2 regions of the Paenibacillus tritici genome follow, and region 2 is predicted to be linked to the other one. Evidence: a T-box and tRNA genes for the amino acid it is inferred to sense, from the RefSeq annotation. Region 2 holds a T-box; the other holds one or more tRNA genes.
What was found. A T-box is a leader RNA that pairs with one kind of tRNA and senses whether it is charged. The one in region 2 lies ahead of pheS (phenylalanine--tRNA ligase subunit alpha), so its partner is inferred to be a tRNA-Phe.
Positions count from the first base shown of each region.

Region 1: it has a tRNA-Phe gene. The T-box ahead of pheS (phenylalanine--tRNA ligase subunit alpha) is inferred to sense a tRNA for this amino acid. The anticodon was not compared.

Region 1 covers NZ_CP073365.1:132,572-143,915, reverse strand. The annotation lists gene KDC22_RS00725 (ABC transporter ATP-binding protein) at 1-912, opposite strand, end outside; gene KDC22_RS00720 (PucR family transcriptional regulator) at 1,022-2,119, opposite strand; tRNA gene KDC22_RS00715 (tRNA-Lys) at 2,294-2,366, opposite strand; tRNA gene KDC22_RS00710 (tRNA-Tyr) at 2,377-2,459, opposite strand; tRNA gene KDC22_RS00705 (tRNA-Phe) at 2,464-2,539, opposite strand; tRNA gene KDC22_RS00700 (tRNA-Asp) at 2,566-2,643, opposite strand; tRNA gene KDC22_RS00695 (tRNA-Thr) at 2,662-2,737, opposite strand; tRNA gene KDC22_RS00690 (tRNA-Val) at 2,768-2,843, opposite strand; tRNA gene KDC22_RS00685 (tRNA-Met) at 2,853-2,929, opposite strand; tRNA gene KDC22_RS00680 (tRNA-Ser) at 2,954-3,045, opposite strand; rRNA gene KDC22_RS00675 (23S ribosomal RNA) at 3,128-6,054, opposite strand; tRNA gene KDC22_RS00670 (tRNA-Ala) at 6,297-6,372, opposite strand; tRNA gene KDC22_RS00665 (tRNA-Ile) at 6,400-6,476, opposite strand; rRNA gene rrf (5S ribosomal RNA) at 6,521-6,637, opposite strand; rRNA gene KDC22_RS00655 (16S ribosomal RNA) at 6,762-8,317, opposite strand; gene KDC22_RS00650 (pro-sigmaK processing inhibitor BofA family protein) at 8,664-8,930, opposite strand; gene KDC22_RS00645 (DUF2508 family protein) at 8,959-9,225, opposite strand; gene ltrA (group II intron reverse transcriptase/maturase) at 9,469-10,761, opposite strand.
Region 2 covers NZ_CP073365.1:2,037,424-2,048,767, reverse strand. The annotation lists gene pheT (phenylalanine--tRNA ligase subunit beta) at 1-1,644, opposite strand, end outside; gene KDC22_RS08615 (hypothetical protein) at 1,769-1,984, opposite strand; gene pheS (phenylalanine--tRNA ligase subunit alpha) at 1,989-3,023, opposite strand; T-box leader at 3,083-3,372, opposite strand; gene KDC22_RS08605 (sensor domain-containing diguanylate cyclase) at 4,065-5,555, shown strand; gene pulA (type I pullulanase) at 6,559-8,985, opposite strand; gene KDC22_RS08595 (MFS transporter) at 9,312-10,559, opposite strand; gene ptsP (phosphoenolpyruvate--protein phosphotransferase) at 10,761-11,344, opposite strand, start outside.

The sequences.
Region 1 (11,344 bases), 1.9 Mb from region 2:
AGGGGAAGCTTCCAGGAACACAGGCTCTTCATGGATGTCTTCCGGACGAACGCCCATGATTACATCTTTGCCGATGAAGCCTTTGTTGCGCAGGATTGTAGCTTTGCCGCCTGGAACTTCAACGTCAAGGTTCTCAGCACGGAAACGGACAGCGCCGTTCAATTCGGACAGGGTACCATTGATAAAGTTCATTGTAGGGGAACCGATAAATCCGGCTACGAACAGGTTCGTAGGCTCATTGTACAGTTCTTCAGGGGAAGCAGCCTGCTGGATGATACCATCGTACATAACTACGATACGGTCACCCATTGTCATTGCTTCTGTCTGGTCATGCGTTACATAGATACAAGTGGTTTCAAGGCGCTTAACCAGCTTAGTGATTTCAGCACGCATCTGACCACGAAGTTTCGCATCCAAGTTGGAGAGAGGCTCATCCATCAGGAAGACTTGTGGATCACGGACAATAGCGCGGCCTAGAGCGACACGTTGGCGTTGACCACCGGACAGTGCCTTAGGTTTGCGTTCCAGCAAATGCTCGATATCCAGAATTCTTGCTGCTTCGCGCACTTTCTTGTCGATTTCTTCTTTCTTCACTTTACGCAGCTTCAGACCGAAAGCCATGTTCTGATATACACTCATATGCGGGTACAAGGCGTAGGATTGGAATACCATCGCGATATCACGGTCTTTAGGAGCAACGTCATTCACAACACGGTCACCAATGTACATTTTGCCTTCAGAGATTTCTTCCAGACCAGCGATCATACGCAGGGTTGTGGATTTACCGCAACCGGAAGGTCCAACCAGTACGAGGAATTCCTTATCTTTAATATCAAGATTGATATCAATTACTGTTGCTTTATCGGAACCCGGGTATTTTTTGAAAATATGCTCTAAACGTACGCCTGCCATTGTATTTCCCCCTCGAGTCTATTATTGGAATAGAAAATCAAACGCTTTCTTGTACACTTATCTTACCCCAGACCTAGCCGGATGGCTATTTGCAAGGTTCACAAAAAACCTATTTTCTTTTCGTCACTTTATACAATAACATAGCAACCTTCACAATTGCGGCATCTCCAAAGCTGCGGACATCGGCCCCGGTCTCCTGTTTGATTTTATCCAGCCTGTATAGCAGGGTATTCCGGTGAATATACAGCTTCTTGGCGGTTTCACTGACATTGCAGTCCATTTCAAAAAAGCTCTCCAGCGTCAGCAGCATTTCCTTATCCGCCAGTACAGCGGAATAATCGCCGATCTGTCCAAGAAGCTGCCTGCGGCGGTCATCGGGAATACTGTTAACCAGCCGCTCCATGTGAAGCTCCCACGGCAGATGAATATAATCCCCTACCTGGAAAATCCGCCCGAGAATAATGGTCTCCCGCAGTAAGGCTACCGCTCCTGTTAGACCCTTGACCGGAACAATGGCTGGAGACACTGCCAGATGGAAGACGCCAACCCATTCACTGGCAATCAGTTCATGCAGCCCCATAGAAGTCTGCGACAGCAGTTCCTCTTCGCTTTCTTCCTCATCCTCCTTATCATCTCCGCCCGTGAGTAGTTCCTTACGGGCTAAAATTAACCATTCCTTATCCTGCAGGGGAACAAGCAATACATCGTTCTCGAAATAACTCCGCATCAGCTTCATTAATGAACGGTACGTCATCTGCGGGTTATGGGCGTTCTCGCTGACCAGCAGAAATGGAATCATATCCCCGAACAACCGGCCTTTCAGCGAGATTTCATCGGGAATCTCCGTATCGTCCTTCTCCTGCTCCAGCTGTGAGTTCAGCCAGGCGCTAAGCTGCCGCGCCTCCATCTCACCTTCTTCTTTGAATCCGGTAGCCTTAAGAGCTACCGCAAAGTTCCGTCCGGCATAATTAACAAGCTCCAGCTCCAGTGACGACAGCCCCTCTGTCTCCACCCACACAGCTGTAACCCGGCCGTCATTCTCATATAAGGGAACCCATAGATAACCTTCATGAAACACCGGCTGTTCCTGGTCTTTATCCGTACCTATGCCAAAAAGTGAAGCTGAATGCTGCCTTCCAAGCTGCTTGATTCCGGTTCTCTTTCCGGTGAGTTGCTCCAGTCTTTGACGCAAAACCTCACTATCCATCGTCACCATTCTCCACCACTTTTGCTCTTTTCGCTTATTTTATCATATTTTGCTGCAATATGCGGAATTGCACTGCTGTACCCTAAATGACAACAATAATTAATCAGGAACCTTACTGGATACAACATAACAAAAAAAGGCCACCACCCTAAGGTGATGACCTCTAACTTGAGATGAGCCATGAAGGACTCGAACCTTCGACACCCTGATTAAAAGTCAGGTGCTCTACCAACTGAGCTAATGGCTCAAAAAACTTATGGAGGCTGATGGATTCGAACCACCGAACACGTACGTGAGCAGATTTACAGTCTGATGCGTTTGGCCACTTCGCTAAGCCTCCATGATGGTGGCGCGGGAGGGAATCGAACCCCCGACACAAGGATTTTCAGTCCTTTGCTCTACCGACTGAGCTACCGAGCCATGAAACAAGCCTAAAAACAAAAAAATGGCGGAACCGACGGGATTCGAACCCGCGATCTCCTGCGTGACAGGCAGGCATGTTAGGCCAACTACACCACGGTTCCACACTTTTGTTGTAAAAATGGTGCCGGCGAGAGGACTTGAACCCCCAACCTACTGATTACAAGTCAGTTGCTCTACCAGTTGAGCTACACCGGCACGGTGTAAGTTGAAACAAAAAGTTAAAAATGGTGGAGGCTGAGGGGTTCGAACCCCCGACCCTCTGCTTGTAAGGCAGATGCTCTCCCAGCTGAGCTAAGCCTCCGGGTATGTATGGTAGCGGCAGAGGGGATCGAACCCCCGACCTCACGGGTATGAACCGTACGCTCTAGCCAGCTGAGCTACGCCGCCACACTACAAGTATTGGATTTATAATGGCGGAGAGAGAGGGATTCGAACCCTCGCACCGCTTACGCAGTCTAACCCCTTAGCAGAGGGTCCCCTTATAGCCACTTGGGTATCTCTCCAAATAAATGGTAGCCATGTAAATCCGCACAGGAAATTAATTCCTGAAAACTGAATCCGAAACGAATTTGTGTATTAGTGTATTTGGATAAGCCCTCGACCGATTAGTATTGGTCAGCTCCATGCATTGCTGCACTTCCACCTCCAACCTATCTACCTCGTCGTCTTCAAGGGGTCTTACATACTGGGAAATCTCATCTTGAGGGGGGCTTCACGCTTAGATGCTTTCAGCGCTTATCCCGTCCGTACGTAGCTACTCAGCCATGCTCCTGGCGGAACAACTGATGCACCAGCGGTACGTCCATCCCGGTCCTCTCGTACTAAGGACAGCTCCTCTCAAATTTCCTGCGCCCACGACAGATAGGGACCGAACTGTCTCACGACGTTCTGAACCCAGCTCGCGTACCGCTTTAATGGGCGAACAGCCCAACCCTTGGGACCTACTTCAGCCCCAGGATGCGATGAGCCGACATCGAGGTGCCAAACCTCCCCGTCGATGTGGACTCTTGGGGGAGATAAGCCTGTTATCCCCAGGGTAGCTTTTATCCGTTGAGCGATGGCCCTTCCATGCGGTACCACCGGATCACTAAGTCCGACTTTCGTCCCTGCTCGACTTGTAGGTCTCGCAGTCAAGCTCCCTTATGCCTTTGCACTCTGCGAATGATTTCCAACCATTCTGAGGGAACCTTTGAACGCCTCCGTTACTCTTTAGGAGGCGACCGCCCCAGTCAAACTGCCCGCCTGACACGGTCCCCGTACCCGATGAGGGCACCAGGTTAGAACCTAGATACGATCAGGGTGGTATCCCAACGGCGCCTCCGCAGAAGCTTGCGCTCCTGCCTCACCGGCTCCCACCTATCCTGTACAGATCGTACCCAAATTCAATATCAAGCTGCAGTAAAGCTCCATGGGGTCTTTCCGTCTTGTCGCGGGTAACCTGCATCTTCACAGGTATTAAAATTTCACCGGATCTCTCGTTGAGACAGCGCCCAAGTCGTTACGCCATTCGTGCGGGTCAGAATTTACCTGACAAGGAATTTCGCTACCTTAGGACCGTTATAGTTACGGCCGCCGTTTACTGGGGCTTCGGTTCACAGCTTCGGGTTGCCCCTAACCACTCCCCTTAACCTTCCAGCACCGGGCAGGCGTCAGCCCGTATACTTCGCCTTACGGCTTCGCACAGACCTGTGTTTTTGCTAAACAGTCGCTTGGGCCTTTTCACTGCGGCCCCCTCGGGCTATTCACCCTACCGAGGCACCTCTTCTCCCGAAGTTACGAGGTCATTTTGCCGAGTTCCTTAACGAGAGTTCTTCCGCGCGCCTTAGAATTCTCTTCTCGCCTACCTGTGTCGGTTTGCGGTACGGGCACCTTCTCCTGGCTAGAGGCTTTTCTTGGCAGTGTGAGATCATGACCTTCGCTACTATAATTTTCGCTCCCCATCACAGCCCAGCCTTAGTAATGTGCGGATTTGCCTACACATCAGCCTCACTGCTTAGACGGACATCCATCAGTCCGCGTCACTACCCTCCTGCGTCACCCCATCGCTCATAGCGGATTACGGTGGTACAGTAATTTCAAACTGTTGTCCTTCGACTACGCCTGTCGGCCTCGCCTTAGGTCCCGACTTACCCTGAGCGGACGAGCCTTCCTCAGGAAACCTTGGGCTTTCGGCGGATCAGATTCTCACTGATCTTTTCGTTACTCATACCGGCATTCTCACTTGTGTAGTGTCCAGCGCTCCTTACGGTACACCTTCAACCCCTACACAACGCTCCCCTACCCCAGATGCAAAGCATCTAGCCATAGCTTCGGTGGTGTGTTTAGCCCCGTTACATTTTCGGCGCAGAGTCACTCGACCAGTGAGCTATTACGCACTCTTTCAATGGTGGCTGCTTCTAAGCCAACATCCTGGTTGTCTGTGCAACTCCACATCCTTTCCCACTTAACACACACTTGGGGACCTTAGCTGATGGTCTGGGCTGTTTCCCTTTTGACAATGGATCTTAGCACTCACTGTCTGACTCCCGGCAAGAAGTAAATGGCATTCGGAGTTTGACTGAGCTTGGTAACCCTTGCGGGCCCCGCACCCAATCAGTGCTCTACCTCCACCACTCCATTCACCGAGGCTAGCCCTAAAGCTATTTCGGGGAGAACCAGCTATCTCCGAGTTCGATTGGAATTTCTCCGCTACCCCCACCTCATCCCCGCATTTTTCAACATGCGTGGGTTCGGGCCTCCAGTGCGTGTTACCGCACCTTCACCCTGGACAGGGGTAGATCACACGGTTTCGGGTCTACGTCCACATACTCAATCGCCCTATTCAGACTCGCTTTCGCTGCGGCTCCGGCTTCTCACCTTAACCTTGCATGTTAAACGTAACTCGCCGGTTCATTCTACAAAAGGCACGCCATCACCCATAAAAAGGGCTCTGACTTTTTGTAAGCACACGGTTTCAGGTTCTATTTCACTCCCCTTCCGGGGTGCTTTTCACCTTTCCCTCACGGTACTGTTTCACTATCGGTCGCCAGGTAGTATTTAGCCTTAGCAGATGGTCCTGCTGGATTCATACGGGGTTTCACGTGCCCCGCACTACTCGGGATCCGTCTCGGAGAGAACACCATTTCGGCTACAGGGCTTTTACCTCTATCGCGGGCCTTTCCAGACCTCTTCGCCTACCATATTCCTTTGTAACTCCATGTGAGACGTCCCACAACCCCAAGGGGCAAGCCCCTTGGTTTAGGCTGTTCCGCGTTCGCTCGCCGCTACTGACGGAATCACTATTGTTTTCTCTTCCTCAGGGTACTTAGATGTTTCAGTTCCCCTGGTCTGCCTCTGCATTTCCTATGTATTCAGAAATGAGTAACTGCGAATTACCACAGCTGGGTTTCCCCATTCGGACACCCCCGGATCAAAGCTTGCTTACAGCTCCCCGAGGCAGTTTCGTTGTTCGCCACGTCCTTCGTCGGCTCCTGGCGCCTAGGCATCCTCCGTGTGCTCTTATTAGCTTAACCAACGCTCCGATGTTTGGCTGATTTGCTCATCTTGTTTTGAATGCTGTTCATGGATTGCTCCATTCACCAACACATTCAAAGCCAAAGGTCGCTTCATCATCCAAAATCTTCGCTTAGCATCACTATAATATTGAAACTTGTTTACACAAGTTCAGCTTAAAGGAATGTTCTAAAACGCAAATTCGTTTCGGTATCCAGTTTTCAAGGATCAAGTTCTTGCATATACTTTTGTAAAGAAGTTTTGGTGGAGCCAAGCGGGATCGAACCGCTGACCTCCTGCTTGCAAGGCAGGCGCTCTCCCAGCTGAGCTATGGCCCCAAAATGGTATTCAATTAAAATGTTATATGGTGGGCCTTGGTGGACTCGAACCACCGACCTCACCCTTATCAGAGGTGCGCTCTAACCAACTGAGCTAAAAGCCCATATAACAGATAACATTGTGAATCAACCAATGAATTGATTGTTCGCTTGGCGGCGTCCTACTCTCCCAGGACCCTTCGGTCCAAGTACCATCGGCGCTGGAGGGCTTAACGGTCGTGTTCGGGATGGGTACGTGTGGAACCCCTCCGCTATCGCCACCAAACGCATACGAAAGAGACTTGCTCTTTCAAAACTGAACACGAGTGAGTGTTCGAACCCGAAGGTTCACTTGTGGAAGCTAAGCTTCCGATTTGAATGTTTCCATTGCAGGAAACGATTCTCCATAGAAAGGAGGTGATCCAGCCGCACCTTCCGATACGGCTACCTTGTTACGACTTCACCCCAATCATCTACCCCACCTTCGGCGGCTGGCTCCCTTGCGGGTTACCCCACCGACTTCGGGTGTTGTAAACTCTCGTGGTGTGACGGGCGGTGTGTACAAGACCCGGGAACGTATTCACCGCGGCATGCTGATCCGCGATTACTAGCAATTCCGACTTCATGCAGGCGAGTTGCAGCCTGCAATCCGAACTGAGACCGGCTTTGCTGGGATTGGCTCCACCTCGCGGTTTCGCTTCCCGTTGTACCGGCCATTGTAGTACGTGTGTAGCCCAGGTCATAAGGGGCATGATGATTTGACGTCATCCCCACCTTCCTCCGGTTTGTCACCGGCAGTCACTCTAGAGTGCCCAGCTCAACCTGCTGGCAACTAAAGTCAAGGGTTGCGCTCGTTGCGGGACTTAACCCAACATCTCACGACACGAGCTGACGACAACCATGCACCACCTGTCTCCGATGCTCCGAAGAGGGGCACTATCTCTAATGCTTTCATCGGGATGTCAAGACCTGGTAAGGTTCTTCGCGTTGCTTCGAATTAAACCACATACTCCACTGCTTGTGCGGGTCCCCGTCAATTCCTTTGAGTTTCAGTCTTGCGACCGTACTCCCCAGGCGGAGTGCTTACTGTGTTAACTTCGGCACCAAGGGTATCGAAACCCCTAACACCTAGCACTCATCGTTTACGGCGTGGACTACCAGGGTATCTAATCCTGTTTGCTCCCCACGCTTTCGCGCCTCAGCGTCAGTTACAGCCCAGAAAGTCGCCTTCGCCACTGGTGTTCCTCCACATATCTACGCATTTCACCGCTACACGTGGAATTCCACTTTCCTCTTCTGTACTCAAGTTACCCAGTTTCCAGTGCGACCTCAGGTTGAGCCCAAGGTTTAAACACCAGACTTAAATAACCGCCTGCGCGCGCTTTACGCCCAATAATTCCGGACAACGCTTGCCCCCTACGTATTACCGCGGCTGCTGGCACGTAGTTAGCCGGGGCTTTCTTCTCAGGTACCGTCACTCCGATAGCAGTTACTCTACCGGACGTTCTTCCCTGGCAACAGAGCTTTACGATCCGAAAACCTTCATCACTCACGCGGCATTGCTCCGTCAGGCTTGCGCCCATTGCGGAAGATTCCCTACTGCTGCCTCCCGTAGGAGTCTGGGCCGTGTCTCAGTCCCAGTGTGGCCGTTCACCCTCTCAGGTCGGCTACGCATCGTCGCCTTGGTGAGCCATTACCCCACCAACTAGCTAATGCGCCGCAGGCCCATCCCCAAGTGGCAGATCGCTCCGCCTTTCATTCTCTCTTCAGGAGAGGAAAGAAATTATCCGGTATTAGCTACCGTTTCCGGTAGTTATCCCAGTCTTGAGGGCAGGTTGCCTACGTGTTACTCACCCGTCCGCCGCTAAGTTAATCCGGAGCAAGCTCCTTCATAACTCCGCTCGACTTGCATGTATTAGGCATGCCGCCAGCGTTCGTCCTGAGCCAGGATCAAACTCTCCAAATTGGTATTTAGAAAGAGCGATTGCTCATTTTGAAACATCTGACGAGAATTTACATTCTCTACGATGAGATCTCTAAAGCGTCAAGACGCCTTGAAATTCATCATTTTCGGAAGTCACTTTCGTGATTTCCCACTCACTCGTTGTTCAGTTTTCAAAGATCAATGTCTCATCTTTTATCGCCGATGTTTGTCTCAGCAGCGACCTTTATAATATATCACAGCACCCTTGTTTCAGTCAAGCGTTTTTTTAATTTCTTTTTTCGCTTTAGCTTCTGGCAAGTGATCCGGAGATCTCTTGTCCAAAGGGCCGAGACTTAATGTATCATGAATCGGCAACCTTCGTCAACCTCTAAAATAAAGTTAATTTCAAACCCAATAACATCAGCACTCCCGGCAAGCCCAGCAGGGTTACAGCTCCTATTGTTGTCGGGTTAAGCGGGATGTGCAGATCCGTTAGAATACCTGAGAAGTTAACGATGTAAATACCGAGTGCAGCCAATATAAGATGAGTTCCAAATACGCTCAGCCACGCCCAGCCCAATTTTTTTCTGAATACCGTCAGTATCAGTAAGACCCCCGATACAATCAGTACACCCATAGCAACCGTTCTCAGCATCGCAATCCTCCTCCACAGCTCAGTATGTTCATAATTGCAGCTCTCTCCGGTCAAGACCCAGTCTCTTGGCATCTTTGAGATGGATCTGATATTTCCGTTCAGCCGCCTCCAGAATATAGATAGCGTAGTCAATCTGATCCTGGCCGAGTGCCTCGTCAAACATCAGATAGGCTCTTTCCCAATCAGACTGTGCTTTCCGCACCTCCTGATACACTTCTCCCCACTCCTCTTCCGCCTTTGCTTCCTTCTCCCTCTCCACACTCCCGCTCAGCCACTTGGCACTCCACCATCCCATTGCAATCCCTCCTATATGAATAACTGCAGAACCAACCGGCGATTCACACCCGTTAATCTCATACATATCGGAATAGGGACAAACTTAGAACCAAGAGTCAGAGAGTCAGCAGACCTTTTATCAAAAATATTGACCGCTCATCTAGAGTAAAGGGCTGGTACAACCCAGCCCCTCCTCATCAAACCGTACGTGAGGTTTTCCCTCATACGGCTTTCCGATGTTTGTCATTCATGGGCATGCAGATTACAATAGCGTTTTTAGTCCACACTTATTGGCCATATACTTGACCTCCGGGAATGAGCTCATCCATCTCCTCCGTTGTCTCTTCTTTGCATACCACCGGGTAAATCGCTGCAGAATATACCAATCCAGCTTCGCTAACCTCTTTTGGCTGTAGTTCGTGTAATAGTAATTTCTCCATCCCTGAATCTTTGGGTTGAGCCATTCCACGTGTTCCTCAAACGATTTCCAGCGCATGCCAGGCGGTGCTAATCTGTCTTTGACCACGCCTCGGATGCGTTCCTCTGCCCTCTTCGTTAGCCACTGCTGAGTGGTATAGTACACCTTCCCTTGAGAGGTTTCTGCTTTCGTTTTTCGGTGGTGCATTCCTAAGAAGTCGAAGCCTTCGTCTCCTGTCCACAGACCTACAATGCGGGTTTTGGTCGGATGCAGCGTGAGTTCTAGACGTTCCATAATGGTGCGGATGAGTTCATACGCATGTTCTGCATCCTTTTTGGTTTTACAGACCACAACGAAGTCGTCTGCATACCTCGTCAGTTCTCCCAGCCCACTTCCGTGTTTCTCCCATAACCGGTCAAAGTAGTTCAAATAGATATTCGCCAGCAGTGGCGAGATGACACCACCTTGGGGTGTCCCTAGATCGGAGCGCCGTACCTTTCCTTCTTCCATCACTCCCGCATGAAGCCACTTCCGTATAAGCTTCAAAATCCGTCTGTCATTGATACGCATCTGTACCAATTTCATGAGTTTCTCTTGATTTATATTGTCGAAGTAACCTTGGATATCGACGTCGACTACCCAATTTCCTTTGCGGTTGCAGGCTTTCCGGATTCGTTCCAGTGCTCCTTTTGCACCTCGCTTCGGGCGAAATCCGAAGGAGACTTCTTTAAAATCTGCTTCAAAGATGGGTTCAATCACCAGTTTGGTTGCCATCTGTAGGACTCGGTCTCGTACCGTAGGGATGCCTAGTGGTCTTGGCTTCCCGTCTTTCTTCGGGATATAGTGCCGCCGTACGGGCTGCGGATGGTAGCTGCCTTCTTTCAATTCTCGCTCACAGCTTTTGAGAAATCTCGTGACTCCTTGTTTCTCGATTTCAACGAGCGTTACGGCATCCACTCCCGCAGCTCCCTTATTCGCTTTCACCCGTTTCCAGGCTTCGCATAGCACATCCCACCGGTAGACTTTGTCGTACAAGGCGTGGAATTTACGCTTGTTGTTCTCCTTGGCCGCATGACCTAGCTTTTCTTGGAGTTCTTGAACTTTTTCCTTGGGTGTCGTTAGCCGTTTGGCATTCACTCACTCGTACCTCCTCCAAAAGCGTAAACAAAGCAGGGCTCCTTCCCTCCCTAAGGTTATGTTGTCCTTAGGTTCTTCGGTACTATAAGCCCCTCGGACTCCCTTCCCACAGACGGTTCACTTCGTCTTCTGGACTTATAGAGCGTCTCTTTACGGGTTCCTAAAAAAAAAAAAAAATTTTCCGTGTGGGGGAGGGTCTCCCCAGTTCACTGCATTATCTTTCAATCCATGCCGTTCCCATTACGCCGGAGGATTCTTCACTGCTGTTCCAAGTTCTGCACAGTTTCCTTGGCCTTCGTCCATAATAGCGGGACTCGGCTCCCTCTGTTCCCCTTTGCAGGGCCTTTTTGACGACGCGGCAGGATTCACTTGATGTTGCGGCCTGAATTGTTGCTCGCCCGGTCTCTGACCAGTACTTTTGTCGATGCGCTTTTACACACAGATTTCGCCATGTGCAAGCATCCTAGCTACAAAGGTAGCTTGGTCCCTCCTTTGGTTGGACTTTCACCAACTAGATAATGCGTGCCTCTGGGCACGCCTATATTAAAAAAGGGAGCCCTGGGGGCTCCCTAAACTTATAATG
Region 2 (11,344 bases):
CATCGCCAGCTTCACAGACAGCTTGCCGTCCGCCAGCATCGGGAAGAGCTTGCTCTGCTCCGGCTGAATGAAGGAATAGCCCATAACCTCCTGGTATCCGCCCAGCGAGAGCAGGCGGCGCAGCTCACGGCGCAGGAACTGCTGTCTGGTCAGTGCTCCCGGTGTAGTGGTGCCTTCGATCAAGGTTGTCGGAATATTATCATATCCGTACAAGCGGGCAATTTCTTCAATAAGATCGACATCATGGCTGATGTCGCCGCGCCGTGTCGGCACCTGGACCTCGACGATTCCCTGGGCAGCATCGCCGCACTTGAAGTGCAGACGGCCGAAGAGGGTTTTCACTTCCAGCAGCGACAGATCCGTACCGAGATAACGGTTCAGCTTCTCCAGCGATAATTGCAGCACCTTCTCCTGCTCCGCAACTGCACCGGCCTGAACAATCCCTTCATGCACAGCCCCCCCGGCATACCGGGCTATCAATGCCGCCGCACGGTTCAGTGCAGGGATTACCGCGTTCGGGTCCACTTCCTTCTCGAACCGCTGGGAAGCCTCCGAGCGCAGGCCCAGCTGACGCGAGGTCTTGCGTACAGTTCCCCCGTCGAACTTGGCGGACTCCAGCACAATATTGACGGTGTCTGCGGTAACCTCTGTAGAGAGTCCGCCCATCACTCCAGCCAGACCAATCGCCCCCGAACCGTCGGCAATCACCAGCATCTGCGGCTCCAGCTTGCGCTCCTGGCCGTCAAGTGTCGTCAGCCCTTCACCTTCACGGGCGAAGCGTACGCCGATGGTCCCGCCCTGTAACTGCCCGCCGTCAAAAGCATGCAGCGGCTGTCCGTATTCCAGCATCACATAGTTGGTGATGTCCACAATGTTGTTGATCGGACGTACTCCGGCTGCCATCAGGCGGTTCTGAATCCACAGCGGGGACGGTGCAGTCTTCACTCCGGCAATATAACGCACAGCATAATGGCTGCAGAAGGCTTCATTCTCGATCGTCACGGCGATAGAATCCGCAGCCTTTCCGCCTGTTTCTACGAGTTCTGCAGCCGGATCAGCCAGCTTCAGCTCACGGCCCAGCACCGCGCTCACTTCATAAGCAGCACCGATCATGCTCAGGCAGTCGGAACGGTTCGGCGTCAGATCGAAATCAAGAATTTCGTCATTCAGTCCAAGCACCTTAAGAATATCCTGGCCCACCTCTGTATGCTCAGGCAGCACGAGAATGCCTTCCTGCAGCTCTTTGGGCAGCAGCTTGTCGTTGAGGCCCAGCTCTTTGGCCGAGCAGATCATCCCTTGGGACAGCACGCCGCGCAGCTTGGCTTTTTTGATCTCCAGGCCCGGCAGCTTGGCGCCTACCAGTGCAACCGGAACCTTCTGGCCCGCTGCGACATTCTTGGCTCCGCAGACGATCTGCAGATCCTCGCCCTGACCTGCATCCACGATACAGATATTCAGCTTATCGGCATCCGGGTGCTTCTCTTTGGATTTCACATAGCCGGTAACAATCCCGGAAATTCCTTTGTTGCGGCGTTCTACTCCGTCAATCTCGATGCCGGCGGTGGTGATTTTGTCCGCCAGCTCACCTGCGGTCACCCCTTCCAGCGATATATAATCGGCCAGCCAGGCGGTTGATACTTTCATAATCGCACACTTCCTTTTTGTTTCAGATGTATTGATCTCCATGCCGTCTATGCTTGGCGCACAGGAACGGATATAGTACAAGCCACGAGGCAAGTTCTATTAAAATTCCTGTAAAGCAGTGTTCCTACAGAGAATATTTGGACTTCCGGCCGCTGTTGTCCCCAGATTTCTTCATTGATACCGCTCTTCGCGGTTGAAATCCGGTGACAAAGGCGGTCGCTGCCGCTCCTACAGTTCCAAAATTCCCCTCCGGTCCTTCTATTACAGTCATTTCTATAGAATAGCCGCCATCCGTCCGGCTTGCCAGAATCCAATCCAGCCCCCCACGCACAGCCGACAAATCCCTAAATACCCTTGAACTGCTTCACAAATCCCATATCATTCGTATAGAAATAACGGATGTCGTCGATGCCGTATTTCAGCATGGCGATCCGTTCCGCACCCATACCGAACGCGAAGCCGCTGTAGATCTCAGGGTCGTAGCCGCCCATCCGCAGCACATTCGGATGTACCATACCGGCGCCGAGAATTTCCAGCCAGCCGCTCTGCTTGCAGAGACGGCAGCCTTCACCGCCGCATTTGAAACAGCTCACATCCACCTCAACACTCGGCTCGGTGAACGGGAAGAAGCTTGGACGCAGGCGGATGCCTGCACTAGGCCCGAACATCTCCTTCATGAACTGCTGCAGGGTGCCCTTCAGATCGCTCATGCGGATATTGCGGCCGATCACCAGGCCTTCAATCTGATGGAACTGGAAGGAGTGGGTCGCATCGTCATCGTCACGGCGGAATACTTTGCCCGGACAGATCACTTTGACCGGAGTCTCACCATTCATCGCCTGCATGGTACGGATCTGAACCGGCGAGGTCTGTGTGCGCATAAGAATGTCTTCTGTAATATAGAAGGAATCCTGCATATCCCGGGCCGGATGGTTCTTCGGCAGATTCAGAGCCTCGAAGTTATAGTAGTCTGTCTCCACTTCCGGTCCTTCTGCAACCTGGTAGCCCATGCCGATGAAAATATCCTCGATCTCCTGGATCACCCGGCTGAGCGGATGAATCCCCCCTTGCGGCAGGCCGCGGCCTTGCAGCGTAACATCGACCTTCTCCGCATTCAGTCGATCCTGGGTCTCCTGCTGCTGGAACAGCTCCTGCTTCGTGCCGATGACCTCTTCGATGGCACTGCGCACCAGATTGGCCACTTGGCCAATCACCGGACGCTCCTCCGCGCTTAGTCCGCCCATGCCGCGCAGAACCTCTGTAAGCTCACCCTTTTTACCTAGGTATTTGACGCGCAGCTCATTCAGCATCTGCGGATCGGTTACCGCCTGTAGCTTCTCCAGCGCCTCAGCCTTCAGTGCTTCCAATTTTTCTTTCATGGCTTGTACTGCCCCCTCAAATCTCATATTGTTCAACAAAAAAAGGCCTTTCCTCCCGGTAAAGGGACGAAAAGACCGTGGTACCACCCTTGTTAGACGGCCGGTACGCTTCCCTATAAGAGTAATATTCCCTCTTAGGGTACAGCGGAGACCTGTCTCACTTTATACAGAACTAACGGTCTGCGGCCGGTCCCCCCTACTATCACGCTCAAGGAAGCCTTGAACGGAATTCAGGGAACTGCTCCGGAGTGAACTTCGGCAGCTCTGCTCTCTTAGAAACGCTCTCAATCTGCGGCGCTTCCTCCCTGTAAGCCAGGCACTGCGTACTTTTCTCCATCAATGCATTTTGTGGATGAATAACATAAACTTCAATCTTCACATTCAGAAGATATGTCTATTTATTATATGCAAAAACAGACATTTTGACAAGCATGAATACGCCCTTAGTACGCCCTGCACAACAAGGCGACCCGGAAGGTATGCTACAGATTACACCTCTGCTCAATTTACAAGTCTTTCGATGAATGCGGGGCTGACGGGTCAAACGGCTTAGCATAATTTTAATGCAGAATTGATGCCTTAGGGGTATCGTTTGCAGTAAAAGTGGGTAATAGGACTCAAAGGTCAGAATATTTATATAGTAGTAAGTTATACATAATAGTTCTTCTATCGGCTGCAAGGAATATGTCTTATTTCAGCAATTGCTCTGCTTAAGGGATGTCCTATATACTGGTGAAAAGAAACCGCGATCAAACCGGAACTTTGTGTTTTCATTGCCTCCTTCTTCCCCTGCTTCCTAGGACTCGCTAACATAACTCTCTTTTTCATGCCTGCAAGATGCCTTATTCCGCAATTAGGATAAGTTCCGCATGCATCCAAGCTACACCATTGAGATTTGTATAAGTTTTGTGCGGGGAGAGGATGACAGTGGCAGTTTTTTCCGAAATCACAAGTACACGCAGACTAATCCTATTATTCACCTCCATCTCCGTTCTTCTGGTTGGTATCAGTGTGGCTTCCTTGCTGTATCTGAATCATACAATGAACAAATTATCGGACTCCTTATACAGTGACGTATACCTGAACTCCGAGCTTATTCTGAATGCCGACCGAGATCTGTATCAGGCTGCTCTGGCGCTTCAGTCTTCGGTTAGCGGGAATCTGAATGGTGCGCAGCGCAGTAAGTTATCTCAAGAATTCGAGGATAATAATGCCCAGGCGCAGCAGCGGGTCAGTACCGCCAGATATAATCTGGACTCCGTGGAGAGCCCGTTCAATGGAATGAAGCAGAGTGAGCTGCTGCTGGATGAGCTGAGAAGCGAGCTGGACCACTTCGGGGCTACGCTTGCCGACTGGAAGGATAGCGGCCGGGAGCTGATCTCGCGCCGGGTCCAGAATGATTGGAATGCTGAATCCTACTCCGCCCTCGCCGTACATACCCAATTGAACGAAGTGAGAGGACGTCTGGATAACGCAGAGGATATGATCGACAATTATGCCAGTCAGGTCATGCTGGAGTTCAATAACCTCAAAAGCTCGCTGTTCGCCATCTACTCCCTGTTCCTGTTTCTGCTCGTGCTGCTTATCATCTATCTCTCCCGCCGACTGATCTCCCTGCAGAATGAAATGCGGGAAGAGAAATCGCTGTATCAGCTGATCGGCGAGACGATGTCTGACTTTATTATTCTAACGGACCCGAATGGTCTGATTCTGTATGCTTCCCCATCCCATGCAACTGCACTTGGTTATGTGCCGAGTAAGGGGGCGCCGCTCTCCAACTATATACGTGAAGCCGAAATCTCTTGGGCTAAGCTGAAAAGTGTCATTCAGTCCGCACCTAGAATATCCGAGCTGCGTATGCGTTCAGCCGAAGGCCACTGGGTCTGGCTGGAGACCAAAGTTACACCTATTGCGGGCAGCCGCGCTTTCCCGGCGCAGTTCATGCTGGTATCGCGTGAGATTACCCAGCGCAAGCAATATGAGGAGCGGCTACACAAGCTGGCCTTCTATGATCATCTGACAGCGATTCCCAATCGTGCCCATTTCAAAATGTACATGGAGAACCTGATCAACCAGCCCGAGGAGCGCAGACAGGAAATCGCCGTGGCGCTACTGGACTGCGACCGGTTCAAGCAGCTTAATGATACGCTCGGCCATCTTGCCGGGGATGAATTCCTGCAGATGCTCTCACGGGAACTGCAGCAGACTGTGAAGGGCTCCGGCCAGGCCTTCCGGATCGGCGGTGATGAATTCGCCGTGGTGCTGCACCGGTTCACCAGCCCGCAAATACTGGATGAGATGCTGAACCGCCTGCTCCAGTTGTTCAATAAGTCGTGGTCCGTCAACCAAGGCTCCAGCTTCCATACCTCAGCCAGCATTGGCGTCGCCCTGTACCCGCAGCATGGCAGCAGCATCAACGAGCTGCTCCGTGCCGCCGATCTGGCAATGTACCGCTCCAAGAACCATGGCGGCAACGAGGCTAACCTGTACAGCGAGCATGTAGATAAAAAATATAACGACCAGCGGAAATAGCACACATGTCCGACTTAGGCAACGACAAACAGGGGGAGTTTCAAAAGCCATGCAGTGGCTGATGAAACTCCCCCTGTTTGTTGGATTTTAGAAGGGTTGTACGTGGCCGCTTACTCTTCCTCAGTTGCTCTGGCGCTCATTTGGATGGCGTCCGGCTGATTCAGGAGCACTAATGCTCTTCATTTACTCATTTGGCCCGCGTTCTGCGGATTCAGGTGCATTAATACCCCTCATTTACTCATTTGGCCAGCACCCGGCGCATTCAGGTGCACTAATGCTCTTTATTTCCACATTTGGCCCGGACCCGGCGCATTCAGGTGCACTAATGCTCTTCATTTACTTATTTGGCCTGCGTCCGGCGGATTCAGGTGCACTAATACCCCTCATTTACTCATTTGGTCCGCGTCCGGCGCATTCAGGTGCACTAATGCTCTTCATTTACTCATTTGGCCCACGTTCGGCGGATTCAGGTGCACTAATGCTCTTCATTTTCATATTTGGCCAGCACCCGGCGCATTCAGGTGCACTATTACCCCTCATTTACTCATTTGGCCCGCGTCCAGCTAATTCAGAGGGATAAATCCCTTTCATTCCCTCACTCTGCCCACTTTCGGCGCATTCAGAGGGATTTATCCCTTTCATTTCCGCACTCAGCCCACTTTCGGCGCATTCAGAGGGATTTATCCCTTTCATTTCCACTCTCAGCCCACTTCCAGCATATTCAGAGGGATTTATCCCTTTCATTCACTCACTCTGCCCACTTTCGGCGCATACAAAGGGATTTATCCCTCTCATTTCCGCACTCAGCCCACTTCCGGCACATTCAGAGGGATTTATCCCTTTCATTTCCACTCTCAGCCCACTTCCGGCGCATTCAGGGGGATTTATCCCTTTCATTTCAAATCTACCTCACAATAAAAAAGCTATCCTGCGCCCCCTAAAAAGGGGACAAGCAGAATAGCTCTCAGCTCTTAGCCCCAAGCTCCAGCTTCTAACTCACGACTCAACCGCTCCGCTCAAGCGGTCCTTCGGAGTGGCTCAATTCGCCATGGACCACATCGGCGTGGCCCTCGTCCGCCTGCCGGCGGTCGCTGACCCTGACCTTAACCGGCTCCTCGCTGCCGGAGCAGTCGATGAAGCGGTCTCCGGCGCCGTCCTTCTGTTCCCAGTCGTTCAGCCGGAGAATGTAGCCGATCGAAGACGTCTCCGGCAGCACCTCAATCCGGGCGACCGCATGACCGTCCTCCATGTGCTGGAAGTCCCGTTGTCCATCCTGTATGCCTGTACCCCATACCCAGAGATTCCAGCCCCGGTAATCGCCATCCGGCCGTTCATAATGAACCTCCACTACCTTCGATCTTGGCTCGGGTTCACCATATTTATCATAGAGTACCATCATCGACAGTCCGGCAATCTCAATGCTGCCGCTATCCGTCTGCCGGAAGGCCTCCGGTCCGGCATGGGTATGATCAACTACGATGTTCCAGCCCCCGGAAGCTTCCGGGAGATACTGGGTGACTGGTTCCATGTTGGCATTGTAGATCACCACTATATTACTCCATGAATCGCCGCCGGCATGATTCTTCAGCATATAGGCGACAACGCCGCCGTCACAGCGCAGGAACTCAAGGCTGCGCTCAATCTCCTGGCGGCCGTGCAGGCGGAAAGCCGGATGGCTCCGCCGCAGCTCAATCAGGCCTTTGTAATAGTTAAATACCGCAATGAACCTCTTCTTGTTCTCCCAGCGGATCGCGTTGATACAATCAGGGCTGCGGTAGCTGTTATGATCACCGTATTTGCTGCGAAGCAGCTCATCCCCGGCATGGAGGAACGGAATTCCCTGCGAGGTCAGAATGATTCCGTTAGCCAGCAAGGAACGGCGGACCGTCTCATTCTCCAGCACATCCTCGGGATCAACGGCAAAGTAAGGATTAGCCCGCTCCACTGCGGCCTGAAGATCACCTCCGCCCCGGAGTCTGCCATTCTCCAGATCCGGCAGCCCGGCTTCCCCGCGGAGTCCCTGGGTAGCCAGAATTTTGTCCCACAGATTAAGATTATCATGTGCGGTTACATAGTTGACCGTCTCTACAGGCGCATCGGTGAATTCATGAATGGCCCCTTTCACCCCGGAAGCCACTGCGCCTTCTTTGCCGTATTCTCCGGTAGCGAAGCCCTTGCCCCAGCCGTCACTGTCTCCCTTAAGGGCAGCGCGGAAGTTGTCATTGAAGACGGCATAGCCTTTACCGCGCTGAACGCCCTTCAGTGTCTTGGTTGCAAGCGGAGAGTCTCCGCCTGTCCAAGGCTCACCGTAGAGCAGCAGATCCGGATTAATCTCCAGCCGCAGCTCTTCGGTAATCTCACGCATGGTTACACTGTCCATCAGTCCCATCAGATCGAAGCGGAACCCGTCGATATGGTATTCCGAAGCCCAGTAGGACAACGAATCCTTGATATATTTGCGGACCATCGGCCGTTCCGTAGCCAGCTCATTGCCGACACCCGAGCCGTTCGAGAGCCTGCCGCTCTGGTCGTGACGGTAATAATAATCCGGCACCAGCGGCTGGAAGGGCCCCTTCTCCAGACCATACGTATGATTGTAGACCACATCCATAATGACCGAGATGCCATGGCTGTGGAGCGCCTGTACCATCTCCTTGAATTCACGGATACGGGTAAGCGGGTTAGCCGGATCTGTGCTGTAGGAGCCCTCTGGCACATTATAATGCTGCGGATCATATCCCCAGTTATAGTCCGTGAAGACCGCAGACGCCGGTTCTTCACCCGGAGTCCCCAGCTCATCCACTGTCTGATAGTCGAAGACCGGCATCAGATGTACATGGGTAATACCCAGCTCTGCCAGATGGTCAATGCCCAGCGCATGACCCGCAGCATCCCGCAGTCCTGTTTCGGTGAATGCTTTGAATTTCCCTGCGTGCTTAAGACAAGAGCTCTGATGTGCCGAGAAGTCCCGTACATGCAGCTCATAGATGATAGCATCAGCCGGATGCGGCAGAACTGGAGAAGCATCGCGGTCCCAGCCCTCCGGGTCCGTCTCCGCCAGATCCACAATCGCCGTACGCAGGCCATTAGCCGATACAGCAGTTGCATATGGATCTGCCGCTTCATTAATAGATCCGTCGGCAAATACGGCCCGGTACATATAATATTTACCCTTCAGGTTACCGGGAACCCGGATCTCCCACACCCCGCCCTCAGAGCGCTGCATGCCAAGGATTTTGCCGCCGTCCTTAACCTTTCCATCCTGGGGAGTGATCCCGTGGCCGCCTGTAGCATACAATACAAGCGATACTGTAAATGCAGTAGGTGCCCAGACTTTGAATACACAGAATTCCGCAGTATACGTTAAACCGAGGTCATTGCCTTCATAGGTCTCAATTACGGGCTCTGCTTCGATATAATTGCTATTCATTGACATTCACCATCCTAATGCTCTCCGCCATATTCCCCGGAAAACGAATCATTCTATTACTTTCAAGCTATATCCACATCATGCACAACTAATACTTGTACTTGCACTGCTCTGCAAGCGGATTACGCGGGATTTCCTTCAAAGGGTTCATTGTATAATATGTAACATTATAGTCACAGGTTTGGGTTAAGGGTAGATTTGTACCCCTGTGATATACCCTATATCGGCATTCAGTTCCCGGGATTTAAGCTAATTAAGTTATAGCCGCTAGTTAATCGGAAGTATACTTGTCTCACCGCCCGATTACAATTGTAAAATCTCCCAGATCATACGGACCGCTTCCGCAGCAGCCTCCCATATAACGCGATGACAGGAAGCAAGAGGATGCCTGCGGACAGCAGCGAAGCTCTGATGGAGATCCTGCTGCCGATGTAACCCACAGCCGGACCGCCTGCGCTCTGGCCCAGGGCATCGGATTGACTGATCATGGACAACAGGGTGGCGCGGTTCTGTGACGGCAGCTTCGTGTTCAGCCAGGTCGTATAGACAGGTTCGCTCACGGAAGTCACTACCCCCAGGATCAGCACAGCCCCAATGGCCCAGTAGAAATCAGATGCAAACACCAGCAGCAGAATACAGCCCATGCGGAGTAATGTCAGCAGGAACAAGGCGGCCGCTACCTGGCGCTCCCGCTCCAAATCAATGACCTTTCCGGCAATATAGACAGCCAGCATACCCAGAAGGGTCGTTGCTGCACTGATCAGCCCGAACCCTGTTGCCACAGAGAACACCGTCTCCGGAAAGCCGACTTCATTCATCAGATAGACTTGCCACAGGCGGTCATATCCCTCAGACGCAGCACCACTAAATAAAGTTACAACGGTCAGCAGCAGAAGCAGCGGATGATGCCTTAGTATGGATGCACCGCTGATCCAGGTCTTGCCCAGCTCACGGACAGGAGATGAATGAGGCAGACGCTCCCTGCGGGTGAACCCCGTTTCCTTCATATAGCGGATCAAGACCAATCCCAGGATGAAATAGAAAACCCCGCCCGCCAGAAATGGCATGTTAGGCGCCAGCATGGTTAAACCTACGCCGATGGCGATGCCCAGGAGAGAAGCGCTTAACGCGAAGATTTTGGAACGCAGAAAGAGGCTTCCCGTCGACTCCTCATCCAGCTCATCAACAATCCAGGCCGTATCTGCCCCGCTGACGAACGTCCAGCCGATTCCAAACAGCATCTGGGAGACCACCAGCCAGCCAAATGCGGGGAGAAAGGAAGCCGGCTGCATGATCCAGATAATACTCCCTTCCAGGACAAAAGCACTTCCCAGCACGAACATTCCAATAATAACCGACAGTCTGCGGCTGTATGTATCGGCAACCACCCCGGTAATCCCCTCGAATATAAGCACCGTTATCTCCAGTACCGTTCCTACCAGCACCAATTGAAACGGATTTAACCGCAGCTCAGAAACATAATAAATACTGTAGGTTGTAAATATCGTACTGCTTGCCAATGACATCATAAAAACGATGAACAAATAAATCTGTGATGCACTAAACCTCTGCACAATAAACCACCCTCCAAAGCTGTAAAGACTGAATTCGGGAACTTAATCCTTCAATCTGCCCGGTAATGGATTTATTATATAAAATACTGCCAAAACAAGCTGTTCCCAGTTTGTTTTAAACTAAAAAATAAAAAAACGGCCCCCGAGATCGGAGGCCGGCAAAGTAGTTGGAAAAGTGTGAAGCGTAAACAGACGAACGGATTAATTCACGCGGGCTTGCACCAGTGCCGCTACTTCCTCGGCAGTGCCGAGCTGCAGCGCCTGGGCGGCCATATCCTTCATATCCGCAGCAGAGAGCTTAGCGATCTGACTGCGCGCCGGAAGGATGGAGGTAGCGCTCATGCTGAATTCATCCAGGCCCAGACCCAGCAGCAGAGGAATAGCTGTAGAGTCACCGGCCATTTCACCGCACATGCCGGTCCATTTGCCTTCGGCGTGTGCAGCGTCGATCACGATTTTGACCAGACGCAGAATCGCCGGGTTGTATGGCTGATACAGGTAGGATACCCGTTCATTCATACGGTCCGCAGCCATTGTATATTGAATAAGGTCGTTGGTGCCGATACTGAAGAAATCCACTTCTTTGGCGAACTGGTCCGCCAGCACAGCAGTCGAAGGAATCTCAACCATGATACCGAGCTGAATGTTGTCCGATACTTCCTTGCCTTCTTCACGCAGCTTGGCTTTCTCTTCCAGCAGCAGATCACGGGCTGCACGGAATTCGCCAAGGGTGGCGATCATCGGGAACATAATCCGCAGGTCACCGTGTGCGCTTGCTCGCAGCA